3 regions of the Rhodococcus sp. FW305-130 genome follow, and region 2 is predicted to be linked to each of the others. Evidence: riboswitches for the same ligand, from Rfam matches in the RefSeq annotation. Region 2 holds a riboswitch; each other region holds the start of a gene.
The links. Region 2 has a riboswitch for S-adenosylmethionine ahead of AC3WQS_RS26675 (putative leader peptide). Riboswitches for the same ligand answer to the same signal wherever they lie in the genome.
Positions count from the first base shown of each region.

Region 1 (2,262 bases), on a different contig from region 2:
AGGGGGAGTTGTACGACGCCGTGGATGCGTCGACGAGATTGCGGGAAGTGCTCAGCGGGATCGTGGCCTCGGGCGCACGCCCGGATGCACTGATATTCACCGGCGACCTGACCGACCAGGGACACCCCGACGCATACGCGGAATTGAAAGCCATCGTGGAACCCGTGGCGGCCGAGATCGATGCGCAGGTCATCTGGGCGATGGGCAACCACGACGACCGCTCTACTTTCAGGTCTCTGCTGTTGGGCGAGGACGCCACCGATCATCCCGTCGACAACGTCTACGACCTTGACGGACTGCGGGTGATCACCCTGGATTCGTCGGTTCCCGGTCACCACTACGGTGAGATCTCGGATCGTCAATTGGATTGGCTACGCTCAGAATTGGCGGTGCCCGCGCCCGACGGAACAATTCTGGCGCTGCATCATCCGCCGGTTCCGTGCATTCAGGATCTCGCGGTTCTGGTGGAGTTGCGCGATCAGTCCCGGTTGGCAGACGTCTTGCGTGGCAGCGACGTCCGGGCGATTCTTGCCGGGCATCTGCACTATTCGACGACGGCGACGTTCGCCGGCATTCCGGTTTCCGTGGCGTCGTCGACGTGTTACACCCAGGACTTGAACGTGGAAGTCGGTGGTCAGCGTGGTCGTGACGGGGCTCAGGGGTGCAACCTGGTGCACGTCTACGACGAGACAATTGTTCATTCGGTCGTTCCACTCGGCGCGCACGTGACGGTCGGTGAGCCTGTCGACGCGGCCGAGGGAGCCCGGAGGCTCAGCGCTGCCGGTATTCGAATCCTCGAGAGCGAAAAGGCTGCACGCTCGATCATCTGAGGTGGCAGGCGGTTTCCGGCACCCCGGCGCAGTTCTGGGCGATTGCCGGGCTGTCGCGTACTCATTACCGTCGAGGTAGGTGCAGAGCTCCAGCAACAAGGACCGGCTAGCTGGACGGCAACCCTTCATGCCGATGGGGTGCCCCGGAATCACACCTGGCGATACGCGCGGTGCGTGTCGCAAGCGGCAGTCGCCACGAGAACCGTCAGTCGGGTGCTGACGGTTTCTGCGGTCGGCACTGTGCGCTCCCGAGTAGTTCTCGAACAGGAGTATGCGCCGATGACCTCCACCCCCTCTTCTCATCTTGCTCCGTTGCATCTCGCCGTAGCGCTGGACGGTGCCGGTTGGCACCCTGCAGCCTGGCGAGAGCCACACTCGCGCCCGAGTGAGCTGTTCAGCGCGTCGTATTGGACTGACGTGGTGACGACCGCCGAGCGTGGTCTGCTCGATTTCGTCACCATCGAGGACAGTCTCTCGGTGCCGGCCAACCCACTCGAGCCCGTCGACGACGCGGTTGATCGGGTGCGCGCTCGGCTCGACGCACATCTCGTGGCCGCCCGACTGGCACCGATCACGAGCAACATCGGCTTGATCCCGACCATCACCACCATTCACACCGAGCCGTTTCACGTGTCCAAAGCCGTTGCCACGCTGGATTACACCTCGCGCGGTCGCGCCGGATGGCAGGTGAAGGTTTCGGCGTCGGAATCCGAGGCAGCACAGTTCGGGCGTCGCGACATCCCAGCGCTCACCGATGCCGACCGTCAGTCGATCGTTTCAGGCGTCCTCCCGGACTTCGTGCGCGACCTGTTCGACGAAGCTGCGGAGGCGGCTGACGTAATCCGGCGACTCTGGGACAGCTGGGAGGACGGCGCCGAGATCCGCGATGTGGAGCAGCGCCGGTTCATCGACCGAGACAAGTTGCACTACATCGACTTCGAGGGAAAGTACCTCTCGGTCCGTGGACCGTCGGTGACTCCGCGCCCGCCGCAGGGGCATCCCGTCGTTACCGCGTTGGCACATCAGCGGGTCGCGTACGAGCTGGCGGCGCGGACGGCCGATCTGGTGTTCGTGACGCCGTTCGACGACGAGCAGGTCACGGCAATCCTGGGTGAAGTGCGAGCCGCCGAAGAACACGTGCAGCGCACCGGCGAACCTCTTCGGGTCTTCACCGACATCGTCGTCTTCTTCGATGCGCCGGAAGAAACCGGAAAGGAACGGCTCGCGCGCCTCGACGCGCAGGCCGGCGCCGAATACCGTTCGGACGCGCTGACCTTCACCGGCTCTGCTGCGGAGTTGGCGGATCTCCTGCTCCGGTGGCAGCAGTTGGGAATCGAAGGCTTCCGGTTGCGGCCGGGCGTCCTCGTGGACGACCTCGACGCCATCGCAGGTGAGCTGGTGCCTGAACTGCAGCGACGCAGCGTATTCCGCA
Region 1 covers NZ_JBYTAP010000014.1:101,004-103,265, reverse strand. The annotation lists gene AC3WQS_RS30410 (phosphodiesterase) at 1-830, shown strand, start outside; SAM riboswitch class IV at 909-1,022, shown strand; gene AC3WQS_RS30405 (LLM class flavin-dependent oxidoreductase) at 1,005-2,262, shown strand, end outside.
Region 1: it holds a riboswitch for S-adenosylmethionine, as region 2 does, so the genes downstream of both, AC3WQS_RS30405 (LLM class flavin-dependent oxidoreductase) here and AC3WQS_RS26675 (putative leader peptide) in region 2, are expected to answer to the same signal.

Region 2 (2,262 bases):
TGGTGACGGACAGTGGAACGCTCGCAGCTCGTCAGGTAGTGATCGCGGCCGGTGCGTGGACTGCGGATCTGATCGAAGACAGCGGTCTCGGCTCCGAGATCGTACTGCCGACACTGCGCACGACACAGGAACAACCGGCACACTTCGCACCGCTCGATCCCGGAGTCGAGTGGCCGAGTTTCGTTCACCACACCGGCGCAGAATTGGAGACCGCGGGGATCTACGGGCTTGGTTCCGAGGACGGGATCAAGATCGGCGAACACGCGACCGGGCCGGTGGTGACTCCGCAGACCCGTGACTACACCCCTGGTGTCGACGGAGAGCAGCGATTGGTGGAGTACGCCGAGTCGTGGTTGCCCGGTGTCGATTCCACCCGTGTCGAGTCGCTCACCTGCCTGTACACGAGCACGCCGGACAGTAACTTCGTCATCGACCGAGTCGGAGCCGTCACGGTGGCGGCGGGGTTCTCGGGGCATGGGTTCAAGTTCGGTCCGGCCTTGGGTGAACTTGTGGCGGACCTCGTCGACGGAACCACCCTCGCTCCGGAAGTTTTCAGGCTGGGGGAGCGTTGACCAGATTCATGGAGGAAAGTGTTGTGGCACTGGAGCTCGGAACTCGACAGCTCGAGGGTGTCGGAGCGGTAGAGGTCTATTCGGTATCGCAGGACGATCCCTTGGCAGCTCCACTGATCGCGGAGTTGGCACTCGAATACAGTTCGCGTTACGGCGGGACTCGCGAAGCGATGCTCGAGGATCTCACGACGTATCCGGCAGAAGAATTTGCCTATCCGCAGGGTGCGCTTCTGGTGCTCACCCACGACGGTCTGCCGATCGCCGGTGGTGCGTTTCGTCAATTCGATTCCACCACTGCCGAACTGAAGAGAATCTGGACATCGGTCGACTATCGGAAGCGCGGCCTCGGCAAGGCCGTCGTTCGCGAGTTGGAACGAGAGGTCGAACTTCGTGGATACAACCGGGTGTTTCTCACGACGGGTCCTCGGCAACCCGAGGCCGTCGCGCTGTATCTGTCCAGTGGATACACACCGCTTTACGACGCGTCACTCTCGCCCGAAGAGGTGGGCATCCACCCGTTCGAGAAACAACTTCGGGTCCTCGAAAATGTGACTCGAGCAGCAATTCCTACCGACCGGGTTGACAACACCCGGGTTTAACCTCGTACACTTGCGAACGACCATCCAGAGCGACCGAGAGACCTGGCTCATTGAAGTCGCAGCAACCCCCCGAGTGATCGGGTGCGGGTGCTACCGCCAGGACCGATGGAGGAACACGAAATGAAGGCAGTCGAAGGCGGTTTCGATACCGCCTGGTCGCGTCGTCACGTAGACCTGTGCCGCACCGCGGGATCTTTCTGTACCAACTGACCTCGGTCAGTCATTCACACTCAGGCGAGTCGTCGACAAGTCTGTTTTCTCTTCTCTCACAAGTGATTCGTGCTCGATCGCCTTTCTCGTCTCAGGCGACGGGTGCGCTCTTCGGCATGCCTCTTTAGGAGTTCTTGGTGTCTTCGCCCTCATTCGGTGCCCGCAAACGCGCGACCGTAATCGCCGGTATCGGTGCTGTCTCGGTTCTCGGCACCGTCCTCGCCGGCTGCAGCAGCGGGAGTGACAGTGCTGCCGACGCAGGCCCCGCCCAGTCCGGCGGAACCCTTCGCTACGGTCTGTCGCAGGCGCCGACGTGTGCCGATCCGGCCCAGGCCGGCAGTAACCAGACCGTGTATGTCACTCGGACCGTGGTGGATTCGCTGACCGATCAAAATCCCGACTCCGGAGAGATCACCCCGTGGCTCGCCAAGAGCTGGGAGATCAGCCCCGACGCCGCTAGCTTCACGTTCGTCCTTCGCGACGACGCCACCTTCAGTGACGGCACCCCGGTGACGGCGGATTCGGTGAAGAAGACCTTCGACTCGGTCAAGAATCTCGGACCGAACGCGTCGTTGGCGAAGAGTTACCTGTCCTCGTACACCGGTACCGACGTCGTAGATGCTCACACGGCGAAGATCAATTTCTCCGGACCCAATGTTCAGTTCCTGCAGGCAACTTCGACGCCACAGCTCGGAATCCTCGCCGATTCCACCACCGCGCTGGCATCCGAGCAGCGCTGCCCCGGTGCAGCGGTGATCGCCTCCGGACCGTTCGTGTACACCGACTGGCAGCAGGACAAGAGCGTCAAGATCGCCAAGCGTGCGGGATACAACTGGGCGTCGGACGCGGTCGCGCATCAGGGTGAGGCCTACCTCGACGGC
Region 2 covers NZ_JBYTAP010000009.1:266,472-268,733, forward strand. The annotation lists gene AC3WQS_RS26665 (FAD-dependent oxidoreductase) at 1-572, shown strand, start outside; gene AC3WQS_RS26670 (GNAT family N-acetyltransferase) at 581-1,171, shown strand; SAM riboswitch class I at 1,189-1,283, shown strand; gene AC3WQS_RS26675 (putative leader peptide) at 1,292-1,381, shown strand; gene AC3WQS_RS26680 (ABC transporter substrate-binding protein) at 1,519-2,262, shown strand, end outside.

Region 3 (2,262 bases), on a different contig from region 2:
CAACGCCGGTAGTGCCGAGATTGTCAACAATCGTGAAGGCCGACCGGGCTCGGATGTTCGCGTTCGCCAGGCTATCGGCTACGCGCTGGACACCACGTTGATCGATCAGCGCGTGGAAAACGGTGAGGGACTGCCTGGCTCGGAGTTGTTCGGTCCGACGTCGCAATGGCACGTAGACACACCGGGTATTGCCTACGACCCCGAAAAGGCCAAGGAGCTTCTGAATCAGGCGAAGGCAGACGGATACGACGGCACTCTCGACTACGTCGTGCTCAGTGAGCCCAAGGACCACGCGATCGGCCTCGCCGTGCAGTCACTGTTGCAGGCCGTCGGGTTCGAGGTGAACTTGATCTTGGCCAACAACGCCGGCGACATCGTGCAGAACGTCTACGTCAAGCACGATTTCGACCTCGCGCACGCGGGCATCGGAATGTACGAGTCGATTCTCGATCTCGGATTGTTCTCCACGACCAACAGCACCTCGATGGCGAATACTGCTGGATATGCGAACCCGGCGATGGATCAGCTGATCGCAGATCTACAACAAGCCAAGGATAATTCGTCGACCCTGGCGATCATCGGCAAGATTCAGACGCTGTGGAACGAGACGGTTCCGTCGGCGCCGATCGGCGGGCTCACGTCGTTCTGGGCTTGGCAGAAGAACGTGCACGGTGTGGTTCCGACTGCAACCGGCATCATGCTGTTCGATCAGGCATGGATGGGCGCGAAGTAGCGTTCCAGCGCACACCGAGAGCCCCGTCCGACGCGAGTCGGGCGGGGCTCTTTCGTGTCTACGTCGGCTAGCGTTGCGCAACCCTTTCGATCAGGATGATTGTATTGAAATATGTTGTAGGTCAATATGATTCGTCAAGCGCGATTTGACTTGTTCAGCGTCGCCCGCATAGATTGCATCCACCATCCAGAGTGGCTGAGAGACCTGGCTCGATGATGCCGCAGCAACCCGCTACCTAACCGCAGTGTGGGTGCTACCGCCAGGACCGATGGAGGACACATGACTGTATTTGCCGTGGGTATCGAACTGGACGGCGAGGGCACTCACCCCGCTGCCTGGCGCCGAAGCTCACATCGCCCGGATCAGTTGCTCACGGGTAAGGCCGTGCGCGATCGCGTCGCGGCTGCCGAGAATGCGGGCTTCACCTTCGCGACGTTCGACGATTCCATCCTCCCTCCGAGTGGTGACATTGTCGGCCGCATCGATGCCGTCTCCAGGGCGTCATACGTGGCGGCGACGACCAGCACGATCGGACTGGTCCCCGTCGTCGGGACCACGTACGCCGAACCGTTCCACACCTCTTCGCAATTGGCGACATTGGACTACTCCTCGCGTGGGCGTGGCGGCTGGCTTGCTGTTCCGGTCGAAGACGATGCCGCGGCGAGGGCGTGGGGGAGGGCTCCGGTAACGACGGAGTCGGCGCGTCAGCAGGAGCAGCGGGATTCGGTTACCGTCGTGACAGATCTCTGGGATTCGTGGGAGGACGACGCCGTCGTCCGTGACTATCTCAGTGGGCGTTTCCTCGAGCGTGATCGTCTGCATTACGTCAATTTCGAGGGCGACACCTTCTCGGTGAAGGGGCCGTCAATCGTTCCGCGGCCGCCGCAAGGCCAGTTGGTGGTGTTCGGCCGCTACGGCGCCATCGAACCACACCAGGCCGATGTTGTTCTCGTTTCCGGTGATTCGGTGGAGGCCATTGCACAGTCGGCTGCCAAGGCGCGCGATGAGGGCGCGTCATTGGTGGTCGCCGAGGTCGATGTGGCATTCGATACGCCGAATCTGTCTGCGGCGCAGCGGTTGATCGAGCTGAACTCGTACGGGAATGCCGTCGTCACTGGCCGACTGCTCCTGGCTGCAGATCCGGGGGAAGCGGCCGTGGTTCTGAAGGAATTGGCCGGACACCTCGACGGTGTTCATTTCCACGCTCTCGTGATCGACGAGGACCTTCCGGTGCTGGCCAAATTCGTGCTTCCGGCGCTGTCGAAGTCCGGATTGACGCGACGCCCGGTTCCGGGATCGACTCTGAGGGGCAACCTCGGCCTGCAGCGGCCCGCAAATCGATTCGTCCACTCCTCCTGACTTGACTTCGCGCTAAGGACATTTCGGCTATGACTGCATCACGCTCCGCCGTACCTCGACCCGACGCACACGTTCACTTCGGCGTCTTCTTCCAAGGGGTCAACCACACCACCATCTGGTCCGATTCCTCGAGCGGATCCCAGATCGACTTCGAGACGTTTCGGCGGTTG
Region 3 covers NZ_JBYTAP010000001.1:605,755-608,016, forward strand. The annotation lists gene AC3WQS_RS03005 (ABC transporter substrate-binding protein) at 1-733, shown strand, start outside; SAM riboswitch class I at 913-1,008, shown strand; gene AC3WQS_RS03010 (LLM class flavin-dependent oxidoreductase) at 1,013-2,092, shown strand; gene AC3WQS_RS03015 (NtaA/DmoA family FMN-dependent monooxygenase) at 2,122-2,262, shown strand, end outside.
Region 3: it holds a riboswitch for S-adenosylmethionine, as region 2 does, so the genes downstream of both, AC3WQS_RS03010 (LLM class flavin-dependent oxidoreductase) here and AC3WQS_RS26675 (putative leader peptide) in region 2, are expected to answer to the same signal.